One region of the Streptomyces sp. NPDC053079 genome, then DNA from elsewhere that is predicted to be linked to it. Evidence: riboswitches for the same ligand, from Rfam matches in the RefSeq annotation. Region 1 holds a riboswitch; each other region holds the start of a gene.

Evidence for each region. Region 1 has a riboswitch for thiamine pyrophosphate ahead of thiC (phosphomethylpyrimidine synthase ThiC). Riboswitches for the same ligand answer to the same signal wherever they lie in the genome.
Region 2: it holds a riboswitch for thiamine pyrophosphate, as region 1 does, so the genes downstream of both, thiO (glycine oxidase ThiO) here and thiC (phosphomethylpyrimidine synthase ThiC) in region 1, are expected to answer to the same signal.
Region 3: it holds a riboswitch for thiamine pyrophosphate, as region 1 does, so the genes downstream of both, ACIGXW_RS33200 (thiamine ABC transporter substrate binding subunit) here and thiC (phosphomethylpyrimidine synthase ThiC) in region 1, are expected to answer to the same signal.

Annotation. Positions count from the first base shown of each region.
Region 1 is NZ_JBITZJ010000006.1:297,815-307,870, reverse strand. Features, by position in the region: gene ACIGXW_RS23665 (LacI family DNA-binding transcriptional regulator) at 67-1,179, shown strand; gene ACIGXW_RS23660 (metallophosphoesterase) at 1,535-2,632, shown strand; gene ACIGXW_RS23655 (hypothetical protein) at 2,816-3,703, shown strand; gene thiC (phosphomethylpyrimidine synthase ThiC) at 3,737-5,515, opposite strand; TPP riboswitch at 5,509-5,645, opposite strand; gene ACIGXW_RS23645 (YibE/F family protein) at 5,709-7,028, shown strand; gene ACIGXW_RS23640 (hypothetical protein) at 7,047-7,247, shown strand; gene ACIGXW_RS23635 (SPFH domain-containing protein) at 7,408-9,012, shown strand; gene ACIGXW_RS23630 (SsgA family sporulation/cell division regulator) at 9,009-9,455, opposite strand; gene ACIGXW_RS23625 (DUF5326 family protein) at 9,897-10,056, opposite strand, start outside.
Region 2 is NZ_JBITZJ010000001.1:285,611-295,666, reverse strand. Features, by position in the region: gene pknB (Stk1 family PASTA domain-containing Ser/Thr kinase) at 1-1,951, opposite strand, end outside; gene ACIGXW_RS01300 (thiazole synthase) at 2,054-2,857, opposite strand; gene thiS (sulfur carrier protein ThiS) at 2,867-3,097, opposite strand; gene thiO (glycine oxidase ThiO) at 3,094-4,272, opposite strand; TPP riboswitch at 4,270-4,382, opposite strand; gene ACIGXW_RS01285 (NAD(P)/FAD-dependent oxidoreductase) at 4,571-5,797, shown strand; gene ACIGXW_RS01280 (Rv2175c family DNA-binding protein) at 5,889-6,254, shown strand; gene thiE (thiamine phosphate synthase) at 6,346-7,017, shown strand; gene metF (methylenetetrahydrofolate reductase [NAD(P)H]) at 7,104-8,021, shown strand; gene ACIGXW_RS01265 (hypothetical protein) at 8,061-9,029, shown strand; gene ACIGXW_RS01260 (phytoene desaturase family protein) at 9,052-10,056, opposite strand, start outside.
Region 3 is NZ_JBITZJ010000011.1:83,914-93,969, reverse strand. Features, by position in the region: gene tsf (translation elongation factor Ts) at 7-843, shown strand; gene pyrH (UMP kinase) at 1,005-1,784, shown strand; gene frr (ribosome recycling factor) at 1,952-2,509, shown strand; gene ACIGXW_RS33210 (phosphatidate cytidylyltransferase) at 2,509-3,612, shown strand; gene rlmN (23S rRNA (adenine(2503)-C(2))-methyltransferase RlmN) at 3,799-4,908, shown strand; TPP riboswitch at 4,941-5,046, shown strand; gene ACIGXW_RS33200 (thiamine ABC transporter substrate binding subunit) at 5,042-6,133, shown strand; gene ACIGXW_RS33195 (ABC transporter permease) at 6,217-7,830, shown strand; gene ACIGXW_RS33190 (ABC transporter ATP-binding protein) at 7,831-8,853, shown strand; gene ACIGXW_RS33185 (hypothetical protein) at 8,963-9,889, opposite strand; gene ACIGXW_RS33180 (hypothetical protein) at 10,019-10,056, opposite strand, start outside.

The DNA.
Region 1 (10,056 bases):
GTGCCTGTCAACAGTCAAATAGGACGCCCTGCCAAAGGACCACCCGAGCCCTACTATCGGCTCGCCATGACAGCAGCAGGGAAGCATCAGGTGAGCCGGGCGGAACCGTCCCGCAGGGGCAGTCGGCAGGGGCGGGCGGGCATTCGGGACGTGGCCGCCGCCGCCGGGGTTTCGATCACGACCGTCTCCGACGCGCTCAACGGCAAGGGCCGGCTACCGGACGCGACCCGCCGCCATGTCCGCGAGGTCGCCGACCGGCTGGGCTACCGCCCGTCCGCCGCGGCCCGCACCCTCCGTACGGGAAAGTCCGGGCTCATCGGCCTGACCGTGACCACCTACGGGGATGAACCTTTCACCTTCACCGAATTCGCCTACTTCGCCGAGATGGCCAGGGCCGCCACCTCCGCCGCGCTCGCCCGCGGCTACGCCCTCGTCATCCTCCCGGCCACCTCCCGGCACGACGTGTGGTCCAACGTCGCCCTCGACGGCACGGTCGTCGTGGACCCCTCCGACCACGATCCGGTCGTCTCCGACCTGGTCCGCCAGGGCATCCCCGTCGTCTCGGACGGCCGGCCCGCGGGCTCCCTGCCGGTCACCGCCTGGGTCGACAACGACCACGAGGCCGCCGTGCTGGGCATCCTCGACCACCTCGCCGACGCCGGCGCCCGCCGGATCGGCCTGCTCACCGGCACCACCACGGACACCTACACCCGGCTGTCCACCACCGCCTACCTGCGGTGGTGCGAGCGCGTGGGCCAGGACCCGGTCTACGAGGAGTACCCCGCCCACGACCCCTGCGCGGGCGCCGTCGCGGCCGACCGGCTGCTCGCCCGCCCGGACCGGCCCGACGCGGTGTACGGGCTGTTCGACCCCAACGGCACCGACCTGCTCGCGGCCGCCCGCCGCTACGGTCTGCGCGTACCCGACGATCTGCTGCTCGTCTGCTGCAGCGAGTCCACCGTCTACGCCACGACCGAGCCGCCCATCACCACGCTGTCGCTCAAGCCGCGCCGCATCGGGACCGCGGTCGTCCAGCTCCTGATCGACGCGATCGAGGGCCTGGACACCGGCCGCCCGGTGGAACAGGTCATACCCACCGAACTGATCGTCCGGACCTCCTCCGAACGACGTCACCCGCGCACCACCGTCAGCCCGCCGCGCGGACCCGCCGCGACCTGACCCGCAGCTGCCCGCCCCGGCCGACCGCGACCCGGCCGGCGCCCGGGCCGCGACCCACCAGGACCTGCCACGCCCGGACCGCGTCAACCGGAGTGGACCCGGTGTCCGGCGCACGAGGAAGCGGGTCACCGACCACGGGGAGCCGCCCGGAGCCCGTCTGACCGGCGCGAACGGCTCATCAAACGGCTCATTTGGGGAGAAATGACCGGCGATCCCGGTCTCCCGCCCCGATTCACAGCCCCTGGTGCGTCACAACCCGCGACGGTCATTCCTATGATGGGCGCACGACACCACGGACCGCCGTCGACCAGGCAAGGTCCACAAGGTGCACGGCGGCGCGATGGTGGAGGGGTCGATGACTCAGGGGGCCGGTCAGGGACCTGCGGCACGGACCGCGGCGGCGATGCCGCCCTTCCCCGGGTACGCCGCTCCCCCTCCCATGCCCGGTTACGACCGGGCGGTCCCGCCCCCGCAGGCGGCTCCCGAGTACCCGGAGTACCCCGAGGGGTACACACCCACCGCGCGCGACCTCCCGGTCATCGCCCAGAGCGCTCCTCCCCAGGACGTGCCCACCGTCGAGCTGACCCCCCTGGCCGCTCCCCAGCACGAGCCCCTGCCCACCGGCCCGGGCCCGCTGTACGTCGTGGGCGACGTCCACGGCTACCTCGACGAGCTGTACGAGGCGCTCGCCGCCCAGGGGCTCATCGACGCCCAGGGGCACTGGGCCGCCGGCAACGCCCGCCTGTGGTTCCTCGGCGACTTCACCGACCGCGGCCCGGACGGCGTCGGCGTGATCGACCTCGTCATGCGGCTGTCCGCCGAGGCCGCCGCCGCCGGCGGCTACTGCAAGGCCCTCATGGGCAACCACGAGCTGCTGCTCATCGGCGCCAAGCGGTTCGCCGACACGCCGGTCAACTCCGGCGCCGGCACCGCCTCCTTCCAGGCGGCCTGGCTCCTCAACGGCGGCCAGCGCACCGACATGGAGCGCCTGGAGGACCACCACCTGCAGTGGATGTCGCGCCTGGACGCCATGGCGCGCGAGGACGGGCACCTGCTCGTCCACTCCGACACCACCGCCTACCTGGAATTCGGCGACTCCATCGAGGACGTCAACGACGCGATCACCGAGGCCCTGCAGCGCAACGACCCCGATGAGGTCTGGGACCTGTTCCGCAAGTTCACCAAGCGGTTCGCCTTCCGCGACGAGGACGCCGGCCCGATGGCCGTACGGGAGCTGCTGCAGACCTACGGCGGCGCCCGCATCGTGCACGGCCACAGCCCCATCCCCTACCTCCTGGGCGAGGTCGGTACCGAGGAGGCGGACGAGGACGGCGGCGGCGCGCCGGTGGTGGACGGTCCGCATCTTTACGCCGACGGGCTGGCGCTCGCCATGGACGGCGGCGTCACCATGGCCGGAAAACTGCTGGTCGTGCAACTTCCGCTGGCCGGCTGAGGGTTCAGCGGGGCGCTCCACGGGCAGATGAGGAGTTCCACCGGCGCGGGGTAATTCGGGAAACACACTGTCACCCCGCGCCCGTGCGGCTCTACCATCGGCTTATCCGTAGCAGGCTCTCCTCCGTTTCCGCCCACTGCCCGGTGGTACAGCCGGCATCAAGGCCCTACGGAGCATCGGGGGATGCACATGAACAGCGCTCCGCACCTGTTGGCCGAGGACCGCCCGGAATTCGAGCGGGTTCTCGACCAGGCGTTGCGTTCAGCGGACCGAGACCCTGAGATCAGCGCACTGGCCGCCGCGATAGGACAGCGGCTCAATACCGAACAACTGCGCACCATGGCACTCAGCGCCATGTCCGCCATCTGCGCGTGCGCGGCGACGGAATACCAGGACTTCCTCGGCGCGCGCGAGGAACTGCGCGCCCGGTCGGCCGCCGCCCGGCCCCGGCCGGTCGCCAGCGCGGTGGCGCACGGCGGCGAGGGCAGCCACGGCAGTGCGCCCTCCCCCGAGACGGAGCCCGCCGACGTGCCCGAGGACGAGGGCGCCGGCGCAGGAGCGGTCCTGGCCGTCCTGGCCCCGGCCCTGGCGGGGATCGCCGCGTTCCTCTTCCTGCTGATCGGCTACGTCATGCGGACGGTCGGCTCGAGCGAGCCCGTCGCGGGCCAGATGATCACGGTCGGCTGGTGGTTCGGCGGCTTCACCGTCGCCGGAGTGCTGGTCGCCATGTCCGGCATGCTGCGCACCGCCCTGCGCAACGGCCGGCAGCAGGAGGCGCCGCACGGCGACGGCCTCTCCGAGGCGGCCGAGCAGGCCCGCGAGGCCTGGCGGCGGGCGCTGCTGGAGCGCGGCATCCTGCCCTTCCTCCGCGAAGCGCTGGCCAACGGATCGGGGCCGCGCCCCGCCCCCGTACGCAGGCAGCCGTCCGGCCCCGGCCGCACCCCCCAGCTCGGTTACTCCCGGCCCGGCTTCTCCAGCCCCGACAGCGACCCGTCCTCGTCCACCCGTGCGGGCTTCACCAGCCCGGATTTCACGAGCCCCGAGTTCGGCACGGACCACCGGCCCGAATAGGCCGGTGGTCCACCGTCGGCCGGTCCGCGCGGTTCAGTCCGCGATCGGCAGATATACGCGATTGCCCGAGGCCGCGAACTCCTTGGACTTCTGCGCCATTCCGGCCTGCGGATCGACGGCTTCCCCGGCGGCGACGGCAAGATCTCCCCCGTGCTCACGGCGAATGTCCTGGGAGATCTTCATCGAACAGAACTTGGGTCCGCACATCGAGCAGAAGTGCGCCGTCTTCGCCGGCTCGGCCGGAAGCGTCTCGTCGTGGAAGGCGCGGGCCGTCTCCGGGTCCAGGGCCAGATTGAACTGGTCCTCCCAGCGGAATTCGAAACGCGCGTCGGAGAGGGCGTCGTCCCACTCCTGCGCCCCGGGGTGGCCCTTGGCGAGATCCGCCGCATGCGCGGCGATCTTGTAGGTGATGACGCCGGTCTTCACGTCGTCGCGGTCCGGCAGGCCCAGGTGCTCCTTGGGCGTGACGTAGCAGAGCATCGCCGTGCCCCACCAGGCGATCATCGCCGCGCCGATCCCCGAGGTGATGTGGTCGTACGCCGGTGCGACGTCCGTCGTCAGGGGGCCGAGCGTGTAGAACGGCGCCTCCTCGCAGATCTCCTGCTGGAGGTCGATGTTCTCCTTGATCTTGTGCATCGGGACATGGCCCGGGCCCTCGATCATCGTCTGGACGTTGTGGCGCTTGGCGATGGTGTTGAGCTCGCCGAGCGTCCTGAGCTCCGCGAACTGCGCCTCGTCGTTCGCGTCCGCGATCGAGCCGGGGCGCAGGCCGTCGCCCAGGGAGTACGTGACGTCGTACGCGGCGAGGATCTCGCAGAGCTCCTCGAAGTTCTCGTAGAGGAACGACTCCTTGTGGTGCGCCAGGCACCACGCGGCCATGATCGAGCCGCCGCGCGAGACGATGCCGGTCTTGCGGCGGGCGGTCAGCGGGACGTAGCGCAGCAGCACGCCGGCGTGGACGGTCATGTAGTCGACGCCCTGTTCGGCCTGCTCGATGACCGTGTCCTTGTAGATCTCCCAGGTCAGCTCCTCGGCCTTGCCGTCGACCTTCTCCAGGGCCTGGTAGAGCGGGACGGTGCCGATGGGGACGGGGGAGTTGCGCAGCACCCACTCGCGGGTGGTGTGGATGTTGCGGCCGGTGGAGAGGTCCATGACCGTGTCGGCGCCCCAGCGGGTGGCCCAGGTCATCTTCTCCACCTCCTCCTCGATGGAGGAGGTCACGGCGGAGTTGCCGATGTTGGCGTTCACCTTGACCAGGAACTTCTTGCCGATGATCATCGGCTCGATCTCCGGGTGGTTCACGTTCGCCGGGAGCACGGCGCGGCCGGCCGCGATCTCCTCGCGGACCGTCTCGGGGGAGACGTTCTCGCGGAGGGCGACGTACTCCATCTCCTCGGTGATCTCACCGCGGCGCGCGTACGCGAGCTGGGTCACCGCGGCGCCGCCGCGGCCCCGGCGGGGCTGGCGGGGGCGGCCGGGGAAGACGGCGTCCAGGTTCTTCAGGCCGCCGCGGGGCGAGGTGTGCTTGATGCCGTCGTCCTCGGGGCGCATGGGGCGCCCGGCGTACTCCTCGGTGTCGCCGCGGCCGATGATCCAGTTCTCCCGGAGCGGGAGGAGGCCGCGCCGGACGTCCGTCGCGACGGCTGGATCGGTGTACGGGCCGGAGGTGTCGTACAGCCGTACGTCCTGCCCGTTGGTGAGGTGCACTCGCCGCACCGGAACCCTGAGGTCCGGCCGCGAGCCGGTCACGTAGTCCTTGTGCCAGCCGATCTCCCGGCCGGTTTCGGACGTGCGTGCATCCTGCGAGGTCATCAGACCAGTCTCCCTACGCCGGCATTACCCGGTAACAGGTTCGGCGGTCGACGCAGCGGCGTCCGTACGTGTTCCGTACGGAGGTCAGCGCCCTCTCAGCCCGGTGCTCCGAGCTCCCGCGATTGCAAAAAGGTGGCACCACGCTAGCGCCTTCCGGCGCGGAGCTGCCAGGGGGGCTTGCGATGATCGGGGGGTGACCCCCACTGATCCCAGCCCTCACACCCCCCACGCACACGGCCATTCCCACGGGCATGGCCATTCCCATGGCCATGGCCCCGCGTCACCCGTTTCGGCGCATTTGCGCAAGGTGATCGCGGCGGTGCTCATCCCCTTCGCGGTCGCCGTGGTGACCGGCCTGATAGTCCTCTGGCCGGGCGGCGCCCCTCCGCACCAGCACACCGGTGTGGGCCTCGACCAGAAGACGGAGTCGGGGCGGGTGGTGAAGATCGAGGAGTTCACCTGCCCCAGGTCGGGCGGGCAGCCGCCGCAGCAACAGCAGGCGCCGCCGGGTGCGCCGCCGGCCGACCAGGGGCCGTGCGAGAAGGCCACGATCGAGGTGGCCTCGGGCCCCGACAAGGGGAAGACCTTCACGGAGGTCGTACAGCCGAGCGCTTCCCGCCGCTATGACGTCGGGCAGAAGGTGGTCCTGGCGTACGCGCCTAAGGCCCCGGAGAATCTGCGCTATTCGGTCACGGACGTGGACCGGACCTTCCCGATGGTGGTGCTCGCCGTGGTCTTCGCGCTCGCGGTCGTGGTGGTGGGGCGGCTGCGCGGGCTCTTCGCGCTGATCGCGCTGGTGATCAGCTTCGGGGTGCTGACGCTGTTCATCCTGCCGGCGATCCTCCAGGGCTCGAACCCGCTGCTGGTCGCCGTGATCGGCGGCAGCGCGATCATGCTGATCGCGCTGTACATGTGCCATGGGCTCACGGCCCGGACCTCGGTGGCGGTGCTGGGCACGCTGATGTCCCTGCTGGTCATCGGCCTGCTGGGGTCGCTGTTCATCGAGTGGGCCCATCTGACGGGCAACACCGACGACCAGACCGGCCTGGTGCACGGGCTGTATCCGCAGATCGAGATCCGCGGCCTGTTGCTGGCCGGCATCATCATCGGCTCGCTGGGCGTGCTCGACGACGTGACCGTCACCCAGACCTCGGCGGTGTGGGAGCTGAAGGACGCCGATCCGACCGCGAATTGGCGCAAACTGTACGGCTCGGCGATGCGCATCGGACGGGACCACATCGCATCGGTGGTGAACACGCTCGTGCTCGCCTACGCCGGCGCGTCCCTGCCGTTGCTGCTGCTGTTCACCATCGCCGACAGTGGGGTGGGGACGGTGGCGACGAGCGAGATCGTCGCGGAGGAGATCGTCCGCACGCTGGTGGGCAGCATCGGGCTGGTGGCCTCGGTCCCGGTGACGACCCTGCTGGCGGCGCTCGTTGTCAGTGCCGACCGGCACAATGCGAGCACGGGGAGAACGCGGTCGCGGGGCGGCAGGCGCCGCCGCGCGAAGTGAGGAAACGGGGGGCTTCCTGTGGTCGGTGCGCTGGGCAGAGTGACGGGGACGGTCGGTCCGGGGCTGGTCGGCGAGGTGATGGTGCGGGTGCGGGGCGGTGCCGAGGCGTTCCTGGCCTATCCGGCCGAGGGGGACGGGCGCATCGAGCGGGGCACGGTCGTCGTGGTCGTGGAGTATCTGCCGCCCCGCACGGTCTATGTGACGCCTGCCTACGGCTGAGGCGCGACGGCCGGGTGATGGCGGGTTTCCTTACGTGGTGTTGCCGGTTCCGGGCGTTCAAGATCCAGTCGAGGGGGTAGGGGCGTCTTCGCCCGGGTACGCCCGGGCGGACTCTTCTTGATCACACGGCCCGGGACGGGCCGCAAAAGGGGGGCTACGCATGTTCATTGGCATCGTGGCGGGGGTCGCGCTCGTCGCGGTCGGCATCCTGCTCGGGCTGTTCAAACTCATGTGGCGGGTCGCGGAGCCGAACGAGGCCCTGGTCATCTCCGGTTCCAAGCACCGCACGGAGGGCCTGGAGGAGGGCATGGGCTTCCGGATCGTCACGGGGCGGGGAACGCTCGTGCTGCCGGGGGTGCAGGTGGTGCGGAAGTTGTCACTCGACCTCAACGAGGCCGATTTGAACGTGGATTGCGTGACGAAACAGGGCATTCCACTCAAGGTGCATGGCGTGGTCATCTTCAAGGTGGGGGACGACTTCGTCTCCATCGCCAACGCCGCCCGCCGCTTCCTGGACCAGCAGAAGTTCATGGCGGAGCGGGTGCACAACGTCTTCGCCGGTCATCTGCGCTCGATCGTGGGCGGATTGACCGTGGAGGACATGATCCGCGACCGGGAGCGGCTGACGGGCGAGACCCGGGCCGCGTCGGGCACGGAGATGGAGAAGCTGGGCCTGATCATCGACTCGCTGCAGATCCATGAGATCCAGGACCCCACGGGCTACATCAAGAACCTCTCCGCCCCGCACGCCGCCGCGGTCCAGCGGGACGCCCGGATCGCCCAGGCGGAGGCGGACCGGCTGGCCACCGAGGCCGAGCAGCAGGCCGCCGCCCGGATGTCCCAGGCGACCCGCGACAGCGAGATCCTGCAGGCCGGCTATCAGGCCGAGCGGGACAGCGCCGCCGCCAAGGCCCGCCAGGCCGGCCCGCTCGCCGAGGCGGCGGCCCAGCAGGAGGTCGTGGTCCAGGAGACCCGGGTCGCGGAGCTGGCCGCCCAGCGCCGGGAGCAGCAGCTGCAGGCCGACGTGCGCAAGCCCGCGGACGCCGCGGCGTACGAGAAGCGGACGCTGGCCGAGGCCGAGCGCGACGCCCGCATCTCCGCGGCCCAGGCCAAGGCCAAGGAGACCGAGCTGGCGGCGGCCGCCGAGGCGACGAGGGTCAAGACGGCGGCCGCCGCCGAGGCGGAGGCCACCACGGCACGCGGCACCGCCGCGGCGGCGGCGACCCGCGCGACGGGCGAGGCCGAGGCCGCGGCGGCGCAGGCCAAGGGTCTGGCCGCGGCCGAGGCGGCCCGGGCGAACGGCCTCGCCGAGGCCGAGGCCATCAAGGCCCGGGCCGCGGCACTGGCCGAGAACCAGGACGCGGTGGTGGCGCAGCAACTCGCGGAGAACTGGCCCGAGATCGTGCGGGCCGGGGCTCAGGCGTTCGGGAACGTGGACCACATGGTGCTGCTGAACGGGGCGGACGGCATGTCCGACCTGTTCGCGAAGGCGCTGACGATGGGAGGTACGGGGCTGGGGCTCGCGCGGCAGCTGCTCGCGACCATGGGCACGGCCGACGGGCCGGGCACCCGGGCGAGCACGGGCGTGAACGGTGACAGTGTCGACAAAGCCACCGGCGAGCAGGGCGGCAGCGGTCCGGGGGTGAGGATTCCGGCGCCCGCGGCCCAGGGTGCGGCACCGCGCTCCGAGCGGGTGCCGATCGAGGGGGTCGAGGGGGACGGCGGCAGCAGCGGGCCCAAGCGCCCGTCGGCTGCGGCCGGCTAACCGGCGTTCTGACCCTCGGGGTTGCCGGCGAGGATGCTGTCCAGCGCCGCGGCCAGGTCGTAGTCGAAGTCGGCGACCGAGTGCTCCTCGCCCAGCGGGGCGACCCGGTCGGTCCGGTCGAGGAAGGCCACCAGCGGCGCCGCACCCGCCCGGAACAGGGCCCCTTCCCCACCCACTTGCAGCCGGATGAACACGTCCGACAGGTGCTGCGCGGAGGCGGGGGCGATGTGGACATCGCCCTCGCCGGAGGGCTGGCTCAGCCCGTCCAGCAGCAACTCCCGCGCGAAAGCCCAGGTGACCGGGGCATCGCCGGGGAGGTGAAAGGTGAACTTCACGGCGTAGGGATCGCTGCTGTCGTAGCCCAGCTCCACCGGGATCCGGAAGGACAGCTCCTCGGAGACGAGGAAGGTCATGACCACTTCTGCCTGAACTGTGTCGCGCATCGCCCAATGCCCCGTCTTCGTCGGTTTGGCAGGGATTGAAGCCTGATGGCCCCAATGACGCCATAGTCTGACAAGAACGCCCAGTGGATCACAAGGAGTGATTTTCCAGTTACTCATGGAGACCGAGGGTGAGCATACGAGCTCTCCGACTCTGGAGCGTAGCGACTCGACTACTGGCTGGAGTCGTAACGTGGGATTTGATGGCACGGAACGGCCGAGAACTGGCCAAAGTGGCCCGAGGGCACACGGATTACCGTTTGGGCAGCGGGCGTCTCGTTCAAGTTGACGGCGAGATGGAGGAGAGAAGTTGACGGGAGAGATAACTCCCGGCCTTCCGCTTCGTTGAGTTGACCGAGCGGACACCGGCCGACGGCGTGGGCGACGCGGCCTGCCGGTGGGACGTTCCCGGGCGGTCCCCCTTTCGCCCGGGTCGGCCGGTTCCTACCAGTCGCCCCTCGACGACGAGGACGACGTGAACTTCTTGACCACGAAGATCAGACCACCGACGAGAGCCACCAGCAGCAGCGCCTTGAAGAGCAGGCTGATGACAAAGCCGAGCACACTCAGGATCAGGCTGCCGAACACCACCAGCACGAGAACC
Region 2 (10,056 bases), on a different contig from region 1:
CCTTGGCGGCCTGCTGGCCGGCGCGCACGGACTGGCTCTCGACCGAGTCCTTCGGGAAGAGGAACGGCCGGTCCACCTTCACCTGGAAGCCCGCGTCCGTCAGGGCCTTCTTGGCGTCCGCCTCGCTGCGGCCGGTGACGTCCGGGACGGCGACCATCTCCCTGCCCTTGGAGACGGTCACGGTGACGGTGTCGCCCTCGGCGGCCCGCGAGCCCCTGGCGGGGGACTGCTCGGCCACGGCGCCCTTGTTCTGCGGGGAGAAGACCTCGGTGTCCGAGACCTTCACCTGCAGCCCCGCGCCGGTCAGCGCGGTCGTCGCGTCCGCCACGGACAGTCCGGTCACGTCCGGGACGTTCAGCGGCCGGCCCTTGCTGACGACGAGCGCCACGGGCGACTCCGGGCGCAGCTGCGCACCGGGGCGCGGGTCGCTGGAGAGCACCGCGTCCTTGGGCGTCTCGTCGCTGAACTGGCGGCTGACGTCGCCGACGGTCAGCCCCAGACCCTCGATCTTCCGCTTGGCGTCCGCGAAGGGCATGCCCGCGAGGTTGGGCACCTCGGCCCGCTGGGGGCCGCGCGAGATCGTGATCGTCACCTTGCCGGTGTTGCGGATGCGTTCGCCCGGCTTGGGGTCGGTGGCGATGATGTGGCCCCGCTCGACGGTGTCGCTGAACGCCTGCCGGGTCTTCACGCCCAGCCCCGCCTTGTCCAGCTCGGAGGTCGCCTTGGCCTCGGTCATGTCCAGGACGGCCGGCACGGAGGTGAACTGGCCGGAGTTGATGTACCAGACACCCGTGCCCGCGAGGATCGCCAGCAGGGCGGCGGCCGCCGCCAGCACCCAGCGGCGCGGCAGCGGCCACCCGGTGCGCGGCGGGCGGACCGGGGCGTGGTGGCCCGGCGGCGGTGCGGCGGGCGTGGGCGGGAGCTCCAGGCGAGAGGTGCGGTTGAGCTGGTCGTCCTCGGCGCGCGGCGGCAGGGGCTGCGCGGTGATCCGCGGGATCACGCTCGTACGGTCCTCGGAGCCCGCCTGAGCCGCCTGGCCCGGCTGTCCCGCCTGGTCCGTCCGGGGCGCCGACGCCTGCGGCGGCATCGCGTCCAGCTGCTCGGGGGTCAGGGAGGCGCGCGCCCGGCGGACCTCGCCCAGCAGGGCGACCGCGTCGGCCGGCCGCTGCTGGGGGTCACGGGCTGTGGCGGCGGCCACCAGGGCGTCCAGGCCGGGCGCGAGCCCGGGGACGGCCGCCGACGGCGGCGGTACGTCCTCGTGCAGGTGCTGGTAGAGCACCTGGGCGGGGGTGGCCCCGCTGTGCGGCTTGGCGCCGGTGAGCATCTCGTAGAGCACGACGCCGCAGGCGTAGACGTCCGCCCGGGGGTCGGCCGTGCCGTGCTCGATCTGCTCGGGGGCCAGGTACGACACCGTGCCCAGGACCGAGCCCGTGCTGGTCGTGGTGTTGGTGTCCACCGCCCGCACCAGCCCGAAGTCGGCGACCTTGACCCGGCCGTCGTCGCCGATCAGGACGTTCTCCGGCTTCATGTCGCGGTGGACCAGCCCCGCCAGATGCGCGGCGCCCAGGGCCGCCAGCACCGGCTCGACGACGTCGAGCGCGGCGCGCGGCTGCAGGGCCCCGCGCTCGCGCAGCACGTCGCGCAGCGTGCACCCGGCCACGTACTCCATCGCGAGATAGACGTACCGGCCGTCGGTGCCCTGGTCGAAGACGCTCACCACGTTGGGGTGGTCGAGCCGGGCCACGGACTTGGCCTCACGGATGAAGCGGTCCACGAAGGCCCCGTCGGCGGCCAGCGAGGGGTGCATCACCTTCAGGGCGAGCACCCGGTCGAGCCGGGTGTCCAGCGCGCGGTACACCGTGGCCATGCCGCCCACGGCCACCCGCGCCTCGACGCGGTAGCGGCCGTCGAGCAGGTGATCGACGAGGGGGTCCGGCAGGGTCGTATCCACGGCATAGGAGTTTACGAGCCATGACCGACACCCCGTGCGCGTTGTGCCTCGCTCGCGCTTTCTGAAGCCGAACAGTGACAGGAATGCCCGTTCGGGGCGGCGCTACGGGCGGCCGAACGCCGGCCGCTCGGGATCCAGGTCCGCGCGGCCCGCCACCGGCGACGACGCCTCGGCGAAGTGCCGGCGCGGGATCCGCCCCGCCCGGTGGGCCAGCCGGCCCGCCTCCACCGCGTGCCGCATGGCCTCGGCCATCATCACCGGCTCCTGCGCGCGCGTCACGGCCGAGGCCAGCATCACGGCCGCACACCCCAGCTCCATGGCCAGCGCGGCGTCCGAGGCGGTGCCCGCGCCCGCGTCCAGGATCACCGGGACGCCCGCGCGCTCGGTGATCAGCTGGAAGTTGTGCGGATTGCGGATGCCGAGGCCGGAACCGATCGGTGCGCCCAGCGGCATGATCGCCGCACAGCCGACGTCCTCCAGCTTGCGGGCCAGGACCGGGTCGTCGTTGGTGTACGGCAGCACGGTGAAGCCGTCGTCCACCAGGATCTCGGCCGCGTCCAGCAGCTCGATGGGGTCGGGCAGCAGGGTGCGCTCGTCGGCGATCACCTCAAGCTTGACCCAGTCCGTGCCGAGCGCCTCGCGGGCCAGCCGGGCGGTGAGCACCGCCTCGCCGGCCGTGAAGCAGCCCGCCGTGTTCGGCAGCACCCGGATGCCGTGCTTCTCCAGCACCGACAGCACCGAACCACGCACAGTGGCGTCGAGGCGGCGCATGGCGACCGTGGTCAGCTCGGTCCCGGAGGCGATGAGGGCGCGTTCGAGCACGTCCAGGCTCGGGGCGCCGCCCGTGCCCATGATCAGCCGGGAGGTGAAGGAGGTGTCCGCGACGGTGAGCAGATCGTCAGCCATCTGTGCTGATCAGCCCCCCTGCACCGCGGTGAGGACCTCGACGCGGTCGCCGTCGTCGAGCACGGTCTCCTGCCACCGGCCCCGGGGCACGACGGCTTCGTTGACGGCGGCGGCGACGCCGCTGTGCGCGTCGGTGAGCGTCGAGACGAGCCCGCCGAGGGTCGTCCCCGCCGGGACGGCGCGGCGCTCTCCGTTGACGCTGACGCTGATGGTGTGGGTGGCGACTTCGCTGCCGGTCATGCGGACTGCTCCTGGAATGCGGGGGTGAAGCGTCGGGGGGAGAAGGGGCGGGCCGCCTCGGGCAGCCGCCCGGTGGTCAGGACCTCGGCCATCACGTCACCGGTGACGGGGGTCAGCAACACGCCGTTGCGGTGGTGACCGGTGGCCGTGAGCAGCCCCGGCAGCTCGGTCGGACCGAGCAGCGGGGCGTTGTCCGGGGAGCCCGGGCGCAGCCCCGCGAGGGTCTCCACCAGGGGCAGCTCGGTGATGCCGGGCACCAGCTCGTGGGCGTCGCGCAGCAGCTCGTAGACGCCGCCCGCCGTCACGGTGGTGTCCCAGCCCAGTTCCTCGGTCGTCGCGCCGACGACCAGCTCGCCGTTCTCGCGCGGCACCAGGTACACCGGGCCGCCGCGGACGACCGCCCGCAGCGTCCGGGAGAGGAACGGCCGGTGGGAGGCCGGGACGCGCAGCCGCAGGATCTGGCCCTTGACCGGGCGGACGGGCGGCAGCACGTGCTCGGGCACGCCCGCGAGGCGGCCGCTGAGGCTGCCCGCCGCCAGCACCGTCTGCCCGGCGGCGACGCGGGTGCCGTCCGCGAGCTCCGCCCCGGCGGCCCGGCCCGCGGCGATCAGGGCCCGTACCGCCTCCGAGCGGTGGAAGACGACCCCGGCCCGCTCACAGGCCGTCAGCAGGGCCCGCGCGAGCCGCCGGGGGTCGGTCTGGTGGTCGCCGTCCACCCGCAGCCCCCCGCGTACGCCGGGCGCGAGCATCGGCTCCAGCCGGCGGCACTCGCGCCCCGACAGCCACTGCGACTCCAGGCCCGACCGCTGCTGCAGCGCGTGCAGCTCCCTCAGGTGCTCCCGGTCGTCGGCGTCCAGCGCGACGGCCAGCGTGCCGCAGGCGCGGTAACCGGTGTCCTGGCCGCTGGCCTCCTCCAGCTCGGCCGTGAACTGCGGATAGCGCCGCGCGGAGGCCAGGTTGAGGGCGAGCAGCGTCTGCTCGCCGTAGTGCAGTTCGGTCACGGCGGCCAGCATCCCGGCCGCCACCCGCGCCGCGCCGCCGCCGGGCGCAGGGTCGGCGACGGCGGTGCGCAGGCCGCGCTGGGCGGCGCGCCACGCCGTGACGAGGCCGATGACGCCCCCGCCGATGACGAGGACGTCGCAGGAATGGTGCGCAGGATTTCGATGCGCGTGCATGGGCGTCCAGCCCCTCCCTTCGCCGGCATGACCCGGATCAGGTTCGTACGGTCGGAGGCCGTCCAGCCTCCCTCTCAGCCCGGTGCGTCCGGGCTCCCGCGAGTGCGTGCAGCGGCCACCCTAGTACGCGCCGAGGACCGCCCGGAAGGGCGGCCGCACCGCGCGGAGGGCTGGACGCGCGCCGCGCCGCGCCCCCGTGGGGGAGCCGGGGGAGCGGGGGCAACCCCCGTGACGTTGTGTCAGAGGTCTCCTCACGCGGTGCTGCGGCAGACGCGGGCCGCCGTCCTACAGTGATCGGGTGAGCGAGCAGACGAAACCTTCCGGTGACCGGCGCGTCGTCATCGTCGGCGCGGGCATGGCCGGGGTGCAGACCGCGGTCGCCCTGCGCGAGCAGGGCTGGAACGGCGCGATCTCCCTGCTGGGGGCCGAGCCCCACCAGCCCTACGACCGGCCGCCCCTGTCCAAGGCCGTGCTGCTCGGCAGGGCGGAGGGATCCGCCTTCGAGGTGGACTTCGACTCGCTCGGCATCGACCTGGAGCTCGGCCTGGAGGCCACCGGCCTGAACGCCGACGAGCACGTCCTGCAGACGCGGCGCGGCCCCGTGCCCTACGACGTGCTGGTCATCGCCACCGGCGCCGAGCCGATCACCCTGCCCGGCGGCGAGGACCAGCCGGGCGTCCACGTGCTGCGCACCGTCGACGACGCCGAGCGGCTGCGCCCGGTCCTGGCCGGGCAGCGCGACGTCGTCGCCGTCGGGGCCGGCTGGATCGGCGCGGAGCTCGCGACCGCCGCGCGCGAGGCCGGCTGCCGGGTGACCGTCGTCGAGGCCGCGGACCGGCCGCTCGCGGGCGCCATGCCGGCCGAGGTCGCCGCCCACATGGCCGAGTGGTACGCCGACAGCGGGGCCCGGCTCCTCACGGGCGCGCGCGTGGCCGCCGTGGAGCCGGGGGCGGTCCTCCTCGCCGACGGCACCCGCCTGCCCGCGGACGCGGTGGTCGTCGGCATCGGCGCGCGGCCCGCGACCGGCTGGCTGGCCGGCTCGGGCATCGAGCTCGCACCCGACGCCTCCGTCGTCACCGACGACCGGCTGCGCACCTGCCTGCCGGACGTCTACGCGGTCGGCGACTGCTGCTCCTTCCCCTCGGCCCGCTACGGCGAGCGGCTGCTGGTGCACCACTGGGACAACGCCCTGCAGGGGCCGCGGACCGTCGCCGAGAACATCGTCCACGGGCCCGCGGAGAGCCCGGTGTACGACCCGGTGCCCTACTTCTGGTCCGAGCAGTTCGGGCGCTTCGTGCAGTACGCGGGCCACCACGCGGGCGCCGACGAGCTCCTGTGGCGCGGCGACCCCTCGGGGGCGGCCTGGACGGTGTGCTGGCTGCGCTCGGGCGTCCTGGTGGCGCTGCTGGCCGTGGGGCGGCCGCGCGACCTCGCCCAGGGGCGCAAGCTCATCGAGAAGGGCGCCGCGCTGGACCGCGCGAAGGCGGCGGACGCCTCGGTTCCGCTGAAGTCCGCCGCGCTCTGAGCGCCCGGTGGGGTGATGTCGGCGGGGGTTCCCGGCCCGGCTCGGGTCAACCCGGCTACCGGCTGTCAGTCCCGGATGGCAGGCTTGTCCCGTGACCGAGATTGACGCAAAGATCGATGCTCTCGTCCCCGCCTGGCTCAACCTCCCCGACATCGCAGAGAAGCTCGATGTCGAGGTGACGCGCGTCCGGCAGCTGGTCAAGGAAGGCCAGCTGATCGCGGTGCGCCGTGGCGAGAACCGAGTGCTCATGGTGCCCGCCGACTTCATCGGCGAGGGCAAGGTGGTCAAGGGCCTGGCCGGGACCTTGACGCTGCTGCGGGACGACGGCTTCAGCGACGAGGAGATGCTGGAGTGGCTCTTCACTGCCGACCCCACCCTGCCCGGCACGCCCGCGCAGGCGCTGCGCGAGAATCGCGGCACGGAGGTGAAGCGCCGCGCCCAGGCGCTCGCCGTCTGACCGAGACCGAGTGAACCGTCCGGCGTACGGGCCGGGGGACGCCCAGCGGGCGGTCCCCGGCCCGTACGCCGCCGACCCGGGGAGAGACCCGATGTCCGTCACCGCGCGCGAGCGGCTCGCCGACGCCCGGCTGTACCTGTGCACCGACGCGCGCAAGCGCCAGGGCGACCTGCCGGAGTTCCTGGACGCGGTCCTCGCCTCCGGCGTCGACATCATCCAGCTGCGCGACAAGGGCATGGAGGCGGGGGAGGAGCTGGAGCACCTCGCCGTCTTCGCCGACGCGGCCCGCCGCCACGGCAGGCTGCTGGCGGTCAACGACCGCGCGGACGTCGCGCACGCCGCCGGCTCCGACGTGCTGCACCTGGGCCAGGGCGACCTGCCCGTGCCCGCCGCCCGCGCCGTCCTCGGCGAGGACGTGCTGATCGGCCGCTCCACGCACGCGGAGGCCGAGGTGGCCGCCGCCGTCGCCGAGCCCGGCGTGGACTACTTCTGCACCGGCCCCTGCTGGCCGACCCCCACCAAGCCCGGCCGCCACGCCCCGGGGCTGTCCCTGGTGCGCTACGCCGCCGCGCTCGAGCCCGTACGGCCGTGGTTCGCGATCGGCGGCATCGACGAGGGCAATCTGGACGAGGTGCTGGACGCCGGCGCCCGGCGCGTCGTGGTGGTGCGGGCCATCACCGAGGCGGACGACCCGGGCGAGGCCGCCGCACGGCTCGCCGGGCGGATCCGGGCCCACGCGGGACGCCAGCTGTCCGAGGCGTGAGACACCCGCTGGATACCGGTCGGGCGAAAAGGGCAAATCACCGATCTGGCTTGGGGGCCCCACGGGCCGCTGGTTAACTTGCCGGTATGGCCCTTGGCACTGCCTCCACCAGGACGGACCACGCGCGCACGGTGCGTGACCTGCTTGCCTCCGGCGAGCGTTCGTATTCCTTCGAGTTCGCCGCCCCGAGGACGGAGAAGGGCGAGCGGACGCTGTGGAACGCCATCCGCCGCATCGAGGCCGTCGGCCCCACCTTCGTCTCGGTGACCTACGGCGCCGGCGGTTCCTCCCGCGACGGCACCGTGCGGGCCACGGAGCGGATCGCGACCGACACCACCCTGACCCCCGTCGCCCACCTGACCGCGGTCAACCACTCGGTGGCCGAACTGCGCAACATCATCGGCCAGTACGCCGACGTCGGCATCCGCAACATGCTCGCGCTGCGCGGCGACCCGCCCGGCGACCCCATGGGCGAGTGGGTGCGTCACCCGGGAGGGGTGCGCTACGCCGCCGACCTGGTCCGGCTCATCAAGGAGTCGGGTGACTTCTGCGTGGGCGTGGCCGCCTTCCCCGAGATGCACCCCCGGTCCACGGACTGGGAGACCGACATCGGGCACTTCGTCGATAAATGCCGGGCGGGCGCGGACTTCGCGATCACCCAGATGTTCTTCTACGCCGAGGATTACCTGCGGCTGCGTGACCGGGTCGCGGCCGCAGGTTGTGACACTCCGATCATTCCGGAAATCATGCCGGTCACCAACGTGCGACAAATTGAACGATTCGCACAGCTCAGCAACGCGGCGTTCCCCCCGGACCTGGCGGAGAGGATCCTCGCGGTGAAGGACGACGCGGCCGCTGTACGCTCAATCGGGATCGAGTACGCGACGGACCTGTGTGCCCGGTTGATGGCCGAGGAGATTCCCGGGTTGCACTTCATTACCCTGAACCACTCCACGGCCACGTTGGAGATCTACGAGAATCTGGGACTGCACCAGCGGTCCTGACGGCCGGCCGGCGACGGCGGCCGGACGAGAGGGGCGCTAATGGGCTGGACGGTCCTCTACATCGCGTTCGGGGTCGTCGCGCTCTGGCTGCTCGGCGAGGTGCTGCTGCAGTACAAGGCGCGGCTGCGCTGGCGGCTCCTCGCCTTCGTCGGCTTCCTCGGCGTCGTCGTGGGCGTGGTCATCCCGTCCGTGGCCGTCATCGTCGTGGGCGCCGTCGCCTTCGCCGTGGGCCAGACCTTCGTCACGCTCTCCTTCCGGCGGGGCTTCTCCCGGGGCTGGGCCCTGCGCCGCACCGACGACGAGGAGGGCGCCCCCGCCAAGGGCCGCGCCGCCGCGGGCCGGAGCGCGGGCCGGGGCGAGAGCACGTCGAGGGCCGGGCGCCGCCGCAAGGCCGAGCGGCCCGCCACCCCGCCGCCGTCCCCCGTCTCCGACATGACGCTCCCGGCGTCCGGCCCGGACGCGCTGTCGGCCGTCCCCGGCGTGGACAGCGCGGTGACGGAACTGATGCCCAACGTGCCCCAGCAGCCGACCGCCGAGCACCCCCCGGCCGCCCCGGCCGCGGGCTACGACGCGGCCGGCTATCCGACGGCCGCGTACGACGCCTACGGCAACGGCACGCAGAACGCGGAGACCGCGGCGGCGCCCGCCCAGGGCGGCTACGCCGGCCAGTTCGACTACGGCCAGGGACAGCAGTACGCGTCCTACTCCGACCCGTACATCGGCAACCGGCCCCCGTCCTACGAGCAGTACGACGCCTACGGCCAGCAGCAGCCCTATCCGCAGCAGCAGTACGGCCAGGGCGCCTACTCCGCCGAGGGGTACGCGCCCCGGCAGTACGACATGGACACCCCGCCCGGCGGCGTGTGGGTGCCCCAGCAGCGGGACAACGAGATCGCGGACCTCACGGCGCCCCCGGCCGCCGCGCCCGAGGGCGGCCAGCAGCAGCCCTACCCGCCGCAGCAGCAGCCCGGCCAGGGCTACGACGAGCAGCAGCGCTACCGCTACTGACGCCGCCGGCCGGCGACCGCGCTCACTGCGAGCCGCGCCAGTCGGCCCCGTCCACGATCAGACCGGCCACGAGCGCTCCCGACATCCCGGCGTGGGCCAGCCCCCCGCCGGGATGGGCGAAGCCGCCCGCGCGGTAGAGCCCGGGCACGGCGGTGGCATTGCCCGGACGCAGGAACGCGCCCTCGCCCCCGGCCAGGACGGGAGCGGGCACCCCGCCTCCCTCGGCGCCGGTCGCCGCCTCCGTGTCGGCCGGAGTGCGCACCTCCCGCCACAGCGACCGCTCCCGCAGGCCCGGTATCGCCGCCTCGGCGGCGGCCACCAGCCGGTCCGCGAACGCCGCGGCCGTCGCCTCCTCGCTCCAGTCGACGCGGCCGTGCGGCGCGACCGTGGCGGTGAGCGTCACGGCCTCGTGCTCCTCGTCGGGGCGGGTCGCGGGGTCGTCCGGCCGCAGCACCGTGACCGTCGGCCCGTACGACCCGGCACCGGCCGGACCCGGGCCGAACACGGCGTCCAACTCGGCCGTGCGGTCAGCGCCGTGGACCACCGTGCGGTGCACCGTGCCCTCGGGCCGCGCCCCGGAGAGCGCCAGGAAGACATGGAACCTGCCGGCCGGCACGGGCGCCGCGGGCGCGTCCGCGCCCGGCGCGATCGCCTCCAGCTGCCCGGGGGAGACGCCGGCGACCACCATGTCGGCCTCCGCGACGCTTCCGTCGGCCAGCCGCACCCCTGCCGCGCGCCCGTCCTTCTCCACCAGGCCGCTCACCGCGGCACCGAAGAAGAACTCCACCCGCCGGGCCAGGCACCGCTCGTACAGCGCGTCCGCGAGCCCCCGCATGCCGCCGCTCACGTACCAACTGCCGAAGGTCTGCTCCATGTACGGCAGCACGGCCGCGCTCGCGGGGGCGCGGCGCGGGTCGAGTCCGTAGGCCAGGGCGCAGCTCTCCAGGAGGGCGGCCAGGCGGGGGTCCTTCAGCTCGTGCCCGGCCACCGACGCCAGCGTCACCGGCGCCGCGCGGCGGAACAGCGA
Region 3 (10,056 bases), on a different contig from region 1:
TGAAGGATGGCGAACTTCACCGCCGCTGACGTCAAGAAGCTCCGCGAGCTCACGGGCGCCGGCATGATGGACTGCAAGAAGGCGCTCGACGAGGCCGAGGGCAACCTCGAGAAGGCCGTCGAGATCGTCCGCGTCAAGGGCCTGAAGGGCGTGGCCAAGCGCGAGAGCCGCACCACCGAGAACGGTGCAGTCGTCTCCGTCATCGCCGAGGACAACACCTCCGGTGTCATCGTCGAGCTGAAGTGCGAGACGGACTTCGTCGCCAAGGGCGAGAAGTTCATCGCCGTCGCCGAGGCCCTGGCCGCCCACGTGGCCAAGAGCGCCCCCGCCGACGTCGACGCCCTGATGGCGTCCGAGATCGAGGCCGGCAAGACCGTCCAGGCGTTCGTGGACGAGGCCAACGCCACCCTCGGTGAGAAGATCGTCGTCGACCGCTTCGCGCAGTTCGCCGACGGCTACGTCTCCGCGTACATGCACCGCACCGCCGCGGACCTGCCCCCGCAGGTCGGCGTGCTGGTCGAGCTGGACAAGGAGAACGCCGAGGTCGCCAAGGACGTCGCGCAGCACATCGCCGCGTTCGCGCCGAAGTTCCTCTCCCGCGAGGAGATCCCGGCCGACGTCGTCGAGAACGAGCGTCGCGTCGCCGAGGCCACCGCTCGCGAGGAGGGCAAGCCCGAGGCCGCCCTGCCGAAGATCGTCGAGGGTCGCGTCACGGGCTTCTTCAAGGAGAGCGTCCTGCTGGACCAGGCGTTCGCCAAGGACAACAAGAAGACCGTCCAGAAGATCCTGGACGAGGCCGGTGTCACGCTGAAGCGCTTCGCCCGCATCCGCGTCGGCGCCTGAGCCCTCGCAGGACAGCGAATGACCCGCGACCCGCTAGGGTCGTACGCAGCCGACCGTCCACCGGCCGGCCGCTGATGTGACGAGGAGGCCATTGCCGCAGAAGGAACCGAAAGGATCCATCCGGCAATGGCCTTCTTCGTATGTGCACGAGGAGAACTCCAATGAACCAGGGCGCGGACACCAAGCAGGCCGCCGACGACAAGAGCGCCGACCAGGGCAAGCCCCGTCGGTTCCTGCTGAAACTGTCAGGTGAGGCCTTCGCCGGTGGCGGCGGACTGGGCGTCGACCCCGACGTCGTGCACGCCATCGCCCGCGAGATCGCGGCCGTGGTCCGTGAGGGCTACGAGATCGCCGTGGTCATCGGCGGCGGCAACTTCTTCCGCGGCGCCGAGCTCCAGCAGCGCGGCATGGACCGGGCCCGCTCGGACTACATGGGCATGCTCGGCACCGTGATGAACAGCCTCGCCCTCCAGGACTTCCTGGCCAAGGAAGGCGTCGAGACCCGGGTCCAGACCGGCATCACCATGGGCCAGGTCGCCGAGCCGTTCATCCCGCTGCGCGCCGTGCGCCACCTGGAGAAGGGCCGCGTCGTGATCTTCGGCGCGGGCATGGGCATGCCCTACTTCTCCACCGACACCACCGCCGCCCAGCGCGCCCTCGAGGTCCACGCCGAGGCGATCCTCATGGGCAAGAACGGCGTCGACGGGGTCTACGACTCCGACCCCAAGAAGAACCCCGACGCGGTGAAGTTCGACGCGCTGGAGTACGGCGAGGTGCTCGCCCGCGGCCTCAAGGTCGCCGACGCCACCGCCATCAGCCTGTGCATGGACAACAAGCTGCCGATCCTGGTCTTCGAGCTGCTGGCCGAGGGCAACATCGCGCGTGCGGTGAAGGGTGAGAAGATCGGCACGCTCGTGAGCGACCAGGCCACGCGGGACTGAGCCCGCACCGCCGCCCGTACCGCGCACCGCAGGGGCACGGGCGGCAACCCCGTGCCGTGGGAAGACCTCGGCACGGGGATGGACAACTGCCTGCCGGTCGGACACCGTGCAGGAGAAGACGCGCGCAGGGGCGAGGCTCTGCTTACTGATAACACCAGGAGCAAGTGGTGATCGAAGAGATCCTCCTCGAGGCCGAGGAGAAGATGGAGAAGGCCGTCGTGGTCGCCAAGGAGGACTTCGCGGCGATCCGCACCGGGCGTGCGCACCCGGCGATGTTCAACAAGATCGTGGCGGACTACTACGGTGCGCTGACGCCCATCAACCAGCTGGCGTCGTTCTCGGTGCCCGAGCCGCGCATGGCCGTGGTCACGCCGTTCGACAAGAGCGCGCTGCGCAACATCGAGCAGGCGATCCGCGACTCGGACCTCGGCGTCAACCCGAGCAACGACGGCAACATCATCCGGGTGACCTTCCCGGAGCTGACCGAGCAGCGTCGCAAGGAGTACGTCAAGGTCGCCAAGACCAAGGCCGAGGACGCCAAGGTCTCGATCCGCTCCATCCGCCGCAAGGCCAAGGACCAGCTCGACAAGCTGGTCAAGGACAAGGAGTCCGGCGAGGACGAGGTGCGCCGCGCGGAGAAGGAGCTCGACGACACCACCGCGAAGTACGTCGCGCAGGTGGACGAGCTGCTCAAGCACAAGGAAGCCGAGCTGCTCGAGGTCTGATGAACGACGCATCCTGGGGAGCCCCGCCACGCGCCGGACACTGGGGGTCCACCGATCAGGGAATCGCTCCCGGCTACCCCCGGGAGGTGCCCCTTCCGGCGGGTCCCCTGCACGACGTGGGCGTCGCGGCGCAGACTCGGCCCATGCCTATCGTGCCCGGAGCAGGGGGAGACCAGGACGACCGTGAGCAGGGGGCCGCCCACATCGGTGGTCCCCTGTTCCGCGATGAACAGGAGCCCGACATCCGGCCGCAGGAGCCTGCCACCCCCCAGGGGGCCAAGGCGAAGAAGAGCGCGGGCCGGGATCTGCGTGCCGCGATAGGGGTCGGTGTCGGCCTCGGCGCGGTGATCCTCGCCTCCCTGTTCATCTACAAGCCCGTCTTCCTCGGCGTGATCGTTCTCGCCGTGGTGGTCGGGCTGTGGGAGCTGACCTCCCGGCTCGCCGAGCGCAAGGCCATCAAGGCACCCCTGGTGCCGCTGGCCATCGGCGGCGCCGCGATGATCGTCGCGGGCTATGTCAACGGGCCCGAGGGCGCGTGGGTGGCCATGGCCTTCACCGCGCTCGCCGTGCTGGTGTGGCGCATGACCGAGCCGCCGGACGACTACCTCAAGGACGTCACCGCCGGCGTCTTCGCGGCGTTCTACGTGCCGTTCCTGGCCACCTTCGTGGCGCTGATGCTCTCGGCGGAGGACGGCGCCTGGCGGGTGCTGACGTTCCTCGTCCTGACGGTCGTCAGCGACACCGGGGCCTACGCGGTGGGCTGGCGGTTCGGCAAGCACAAGCTCGCCCCGCGCATCAGCCCCGGCAAGACCCGCGAGGGGCTCCTCGGCGCCGTGGCGTTCGCCATGGTGGCGGGCGCGCTGTGCATGCACTTCCTGATCGAGGACGGCGTGTGGTGGGAGGGGCTGCTGCTCGGCCTCGCGGTCGCCGTTAGCGCCACGCTGGGCGATCTCGGCGAGTCGATGATCAAGCGGGACCTGGGCATCAAGGACATGGGCGCCCTGCTGCCCGGCCACGGAGGGATCATGGACCGGCTGGACTCGCTCCTGCCGACCGCGCCCGTGGTGTGGCTGCTGATGGTGGCGTTCGTGGGCTCCGCCTAGATCGAATCGGGCCCGGAGACGGGCCAGGTACCCTGGAAGGGCTCGTCGCTGCGCGGCGGGCCCTTTTCCGGCCCCGCGCACGCGGGGGTGCCCCTTTCTGAGACCTCCGGGTTCCGGCATCGTCCTGCCGCTGGCTCCGCGACTGCGGAGATCATCCGCTCTCGTCGCAATGAGGAGTTTTCGCTCATGGCCCCCGCGCCTGGAGAACTGACGTTCGTCGCCCCCCGCGGGGCCAAGCTGCCCCCGCGGCACCTTGCCGACCTCACCCCCGCCGAGCGCCGCGAGGCCGTCGCCGCGATCGGCGAGAAGCCGTTCCGCGCCAAGCAGCTCTCCCAGCACTACTTCGCCCGGTACGCGCACGACCCGGCGGCCTGGACGGACATCCCGGCCGCGTCCCGCGAGAAGCTCGCCGGCGAGCTGCTGCCGGACCTGATGAGCGTGGTGCGGCACATCTCGTGCGACAACGACACCACCCGCAAGACCCTGTGGCGCCTGCACGACGGCAAGCTCGTCGAGTCCGTCCTGATGCGCTACCCCGACCGGGTCACCATGTGCATCAGCTCCCAGGCCGGCTGCGGCATGAACTGCCCGTTCTGCGCCACCGGCCAGGCGGGCCTGGACCGCAACCTCTCGACGGCCGAGATCGTGCACCAGATCGTCGACGGCATGCGCGCCCTGCGCGACGGCGACGTCCCCGGCGGCCCCGCCCGGCTGTCCAACATCGTCTTCATGGGCATGGGCGAGCCGCTGGCCAACTACAAGCGCGTCGTCGGCGCCATCCGCCGGCTGACCGACCCCGAGCCCGACGGCCTGGGCCTCTCCCAGCGCGGCATCACGGTCTCCACGGTGGGCCTGGTCCCGGCGATGCACCGCTTCGCCGACGAGGGCTTCAAGTGCCGGCTCGCGGTCTCGCTGCACGCGCCGGACGACGAGCTGCGCGACACCCTCGTGCCGGTCAACACCCGCTGGAAGGTCCGCGAGGTCCTCGACGCCGCCTGGGAGTACGCGGAGAAGTCCGGCCGCCGCATCTCCATCGAGTACGCCCTGATCCGCGACATCAACGACCAGGCGTGGCGCGGTGACCTGCTCGGCAGGCTCCTCAAGGGCAAGCGGGTACATGTCAACCTCATCCCGCTCAACCCCACCCCCGGCTCGAAGTGGACGGCGTCCCGGCCGGAGGACGAGCGGGCCTTCGTCGAGGCGATCGCGGCCCACGGCGTGCCCGTGACCGTGCGTGACACGCGTGGCCAGGAGATCGACGGGGCGTGCGGACAGCTGGCCGCCACCGAGCGCTGATACTGTCCCTCTGCATCAACTCGTACAAATGAACAATCCGACAGGGGAGCGCAGCAAGCGCTGAGAGTGCGGCACAGCCCGCAGACCCTCGGACCTGATCCGGGTCATACCGGCGTAGGGAGTCAGCACCACCATGAACACCAACCTTCGGCGTGCCCTCGGCACGGCGGCCGCCGTCGCGCTCGGCCTGCCCGTTCTCGCGGCCTGCGGCGGCTCGGACGACAAGGGCTCGGGGGCGTCCGGGGACAAGACCGTCACCCTCGTCTCGCACGACTCCTTCGCGGCCTCCAAGGACGTGCTCGAGAAGTTCACCGAGCAGACCGGCTACACCGTCAAGGTCCTCAAGAGCGGCGACGCCGGCCGGGCCGTCAACCAGGCGATCCTCTCCAAGAGCCACCCGCAGGGCGACGTCTTCTTCGGCGTCGACAACACCCTGCTCTCCCGCGCGCTCGACAACGGCCTGTTCGCGCCGTACGAGGCCAAGGGCCTGGACGGCGTCCCCAAGGACCTCCAGGCCGACGCCGCCGAGCACCGGGTCACCCCGGTCGACACCGGCGACATCTGCGTCAACTACGACCGCGCCTACTTCGCGGACCACAAGCTGGCCCCGCCGCAGTCCTTCGACGACCTGGTCAAGCCGGAGTACAAGAACCTCCTGGTCACCGAGAACGCCGCGACCTCCTCGCCCGGCCTGGCCTTCCAGCTGGCCACCGTCGCCAAGTACGGCGACGACGGCTGGAAGGACTACTGGAAGAAGCTGAAGGACAACGGCGTCGAGGTCGTCGACGGCTGGGAGCAGGCCTACAACGACCGCTTCTCCGGCTCCGCCGCCGGAAGGAAGGCCAAGGGCGACAAGCCCCTGGTCGTCTCCTACGCCTCCAGCCCGCCCGCCGAGGTCCTCGGCGTGAAGCCGGAGCCCAAGGAGGGCCCGACCGGCGTGGCGACGGGCACCTGCTTCCGCCAGATCGAGTTCGCGGGCCTGCTGAAGGGCGCCAAGAACGCCGAGGGCGGCAAGGCCCTGATCGACTTCCTGCTGAGCAGGACGTTCCAGGAGGACATGCCCCTCCAGATGTTCGTCAAGCCGGCCCACCAGGACGCCAAGCTGCCCGAGGTCTTCACCAAGTACGGCGCGCGGATCGACCGCCCGGAGACGCTCGCGCCCGAGAAGATCGCCAAGAACCGCGACCAGTGGGTCAAGGAATGGTCCTCGCTCGTCCTGAAGTAGGTCCCGAGACCGGCCCCGGAGCGGCCGCCCGTCAGGCACCCCTGCCGGGCGGCCCCCGGCGGACGGCGACGCGGCTCGCCCTGATGGCCGTGCCGCTCGCCTTCTTCGGGGTCTTCTTCGCCTACCCCGTCGCCGCGATCGTCTCCCGCGGCCTGAAGGCCGGCGGCCAGTGGCAGCTCGCCCGCATCGGCGAGGTCGTCACCGACCCCCGCATCGGCGATGTCCTGTGGTTCACCACCTGGCAGGCCGCCGCCTCCACCGCCCTCACGCTCCTGCTCGCGCTCCCCGGCGCGTACGTCTTCGCGCGCTTCGACTTCCCCGGCAAGCAGTTGCTGCGGGCCGTGGTCACCGTCCCCTTCGTGCTGCCGACCGTCGTGGTCGGCTCGGCCTTCCTGGCGCTGCTGGGACGCGGGGGGCTGCTGGACGAGCTGTGGGGGGTGCGTCTGGACACCACGGTCTGGGCGATCCTCCTCGCCCACGTCTTCTTCAACTACGCCGTCGTCGTCCGTACGGTCGGCGGCCTGTGGGCCCAGCTCGACCCCCGCCAGGAGGAGGCGGCGCGCGTCCTGGGCGCCGGCCGCCTCGCCGCCTGGCGGCGGGTGACCCTGCCCGCGCTGGGCCCGGCCGTGGCCGCCGCCGCCCTGATGGTCTTCCTGTTCACCTTCACCTCCTTCGGCGTCGTCCAGATCCTCGGCGGGCCGCACTACGCCACGCTGGAAGTGGAGATCTACCAGCAGACCGCACAGCTGCTGGACCTGCCCACGGCCGCCGTCCTCACCCTCGTGCAGTTCGCGGCCGTGGCCGCCCTGCTGGGCGTGCACGCCTGGACCGTGCGGCGGCGGGAGGCGACGCTGAAGCTGGTGGACGCCTCCCGCACCGCCCGCCGCCCGCAGGGCGCCGCCCAGTGGGCGCTGCTGGGCTCGGTCCTGGCCGTCGTCGCGCTGCTCGTGCTCGTACCGCTCGTGGTGCTCGTCCTGCGCTCCTTCGACGGGCCCGACGGCTACGGCCTGGCCTTCTACCGCGCCCTGGCCTCGGCGGGCGAGGGCGGCGCTACGTTCGTCGTCGCGCCTCTGGAGGCGATCGGCAACTCCCTGGCGTACGCCCTGGCCGCCACGGTCATCGCGGTGGTGGTGGGCGGTCTCGCCGCGGCGGCGCTCACCCGGCGCGAGGGCCGGCTCGTGCGGGGCTTCGACGCGCTGCTGATGCTGCCCCTGGGCACCTCCGCCGTGACCGTCGGTTTCGGCTTCCTGATCGCGCTGGACGAGCCTCCGCTGGACCTGCGCACCTCCTGGATCCTGGTGCCGCTGGCCCAGGCACTGGTGGGCGTGCCCTTCGTCGTACGGACCGTCCTGCCGGTGCTGCGCGCGGTGGACGCCCGGCTGCGGGAGGCGGCGGCCGTGCTCGGCGCCTCGCCGCTGCGGGCGTGGCGCGAGGTGGACCTGCCCCTGGTCGGGCGGGCGCTCGCGGTGGCCGCGGGCTTCGCGTTCGCCGTGTCGCTGGGCGAGTTCGGGGCCACCGTCTTCATCGCCCGGCCCGACAGCCCGACCCTTCCGGTGGCCGTGGCCCGGCTGCTCGGCCGCCCGGGCGAGCTCAATTACGGCCAGGCGATGGCCCTCAGCACGATCCTGATGCTGGTGTGCGCGGTGGCGCTGCTGGTACTGGAGCGCATTCGCACCGACCGTACGGGAGAGTTCTAGGTGTCCTTGCTGCGACTCGAAGGGGTGACCGTCGGCTTCGGCGGGCGGCCCGCCCTGGACGCCGTCGACCTCGCCGTCGCCGAGCACGAGATCGTCTGTGTGCTCGGGCCGAGCGGCAGCGGCAAGTCCACGCTGCTGCGGGTGGTGGCCGGGCTGCAGCGGGCGGACGCCGGGCGGGTGTCCCTGGCGGGCGAGGACCAGGCCGGGGTGCCCACGCACCGGCGCGGCGTGGGCCTGATGTTCCAGGACCACCAGCTCTTCCCGCAGCGGGACGTGGCCGGCAACGTCGCCTTCGGGCTGCGCATGCGCGGGGCGGGGCGGGCGGAGACGGCGCGCCGGGTGGACGAGCTGCTGGACCTGGTGGGCCTGCCGGGCGCGCACAAGCGGTCGGTGGGGCAGCTGTCGGGCGGTGAGCAGCAGCGCGTCGCCCTGGCCCGGGCGCTGGCTCCCGAGCCGCGGCTGCTGATGCTGGACGAGCCGTTGGGGCAGCTGGACCGGGGTCTGCGGGAACGGCTCGTGGTGGAGCTGCGGTCGCTCTTCGGCCGGCTGGGCACGACGGTGCTGGCGGTCACCCATGACCAGGGCGAGGCGTTCGCGCTGGCCGACCGGGTGGTGGTGATGCGCGACGGGCGGATCGCCCAGGCGGGTACGCCGCTGGAGGTCTGGCAGCGGCCGGCGTCGGAGTTCGTGGCCCGCTTCCTGGGCTTCGACAACGTGGTCGAGGCGACCGTGCGGGGTGGCTCCGCGGAGACGGTGTGGGGCCGGGTGCCGGTGCCGCCGGGGACGGCGGAGGGGGCGTGCCGGGTGTTGGTGCGGCCGGCGGGGGTGCGGATCGCTTCGGCGGGCGAGGGGCTGTCGTGTGACGTGGTGGCGCGGACGTTCCGGGGGGACCACGTGGCCGTGATGCTGCGGCCGGAGGACGGGCCTGAGCTGGAGGCGGCTTGTGGGCTGGCGTCTGCGCCGGGGCTGGGGCAGCGGGTGGGAGTGACGTTCGGGGCGGACGAGGTCGCGGTTCTCCCCTGACCCGCCCCTTCCCGAAACCGGGGGCTCCGCCCCCGGACCCCCGGACCGCGCTGCGCGCGGTGTCCTCGAACGCCGGACGGGCTGGATTTCCAGCCCGTCCGGCCGGGACCTAGCTCACGGTGCTCGGTGTGGGCTCCTGCTCGGGAGCCGTCGGCGTCGCCGCATGCGCGTCCGGTTCGCCGAACCAGGCGACGGCCACCGCGCCCGCCACGGCCAGCAGGAAGCCGAGGATCGCCATCCACGCGAAGCCCTCGCGGGAGGCGTCGCCCAGCCACACCACGCCGATGATGCCGGGCAGCACCGTCTCGCCGACGACCAGCGCGGCGGTGGCGCCGTTGACCGAGCCGATCTGCAGGGCGACGGTGTGCAGGTACATGCCGACGCTGCCGGATATGAGGATGGCGTACAGCGCCGGGTCCGCCAGCATGGTCGGCAGGTCGAAGGGGTCGATGCCGTCGAGGATGCGGACGCCGACGCCGATCGCGCCGAAGCCGAGGCCGGAGAGCAGACCGGCCAGGATGGCGGCCTTCGAACCCAGGAAGTGGACGGCCACCCAGCCGCCGCCCATCAGCACGACGGAGATGATCAGCAGCCACCAGTGCGTGGACCGGGCGGCCTCGCCGCTGCCCTCGTGTCCGGCGGCGGTCGCCAGGAGCACCAGCGCCGAGCAGACCACGCCGATCGACATCCACTCCCGCTTGTTCAGCCGGATGCCCAGCAGCTTGATGCTCAGCAGGGCGGTGACGATGAGGTTGGCGCTGATGACCGTCTGGGAGAGGAAGAGCGGCAGCATACGGGCGGCGAGCGCGCCGAGCGCGAAGCCGACGAAGTCCAGGACGGTGCCGACCATGAACTCCCAGGTCACCGCGGCCTTCGCGGTGGACGACAGGCTGGGGCCGCCGTGCTGGGTGGTGCCCGTGGTGGAGGCCTTGGCGGCCTCCCTCTGGGCCGACTTGCGCGACCCGACGGCTTGCAGGACGGATCCTGTGCCGTAACACGCCGAGGCTGCGACAGCCGTGACAAGGCCGATGATCACCAATAGCTCCGTTCGCCTGATGGCCCGTCCTGCTTTGAAGCAGACGTACTTCTGGGCAGACGTACTTTTCGGCGTCGGAGTTGCCTTGAGTCAAGAACTGGTCAAGAACTGTGACCCCGGCCCTGTTCCTCACCGGGTCAGGGGAAGGGTGGTCAGCTCCGCGATGA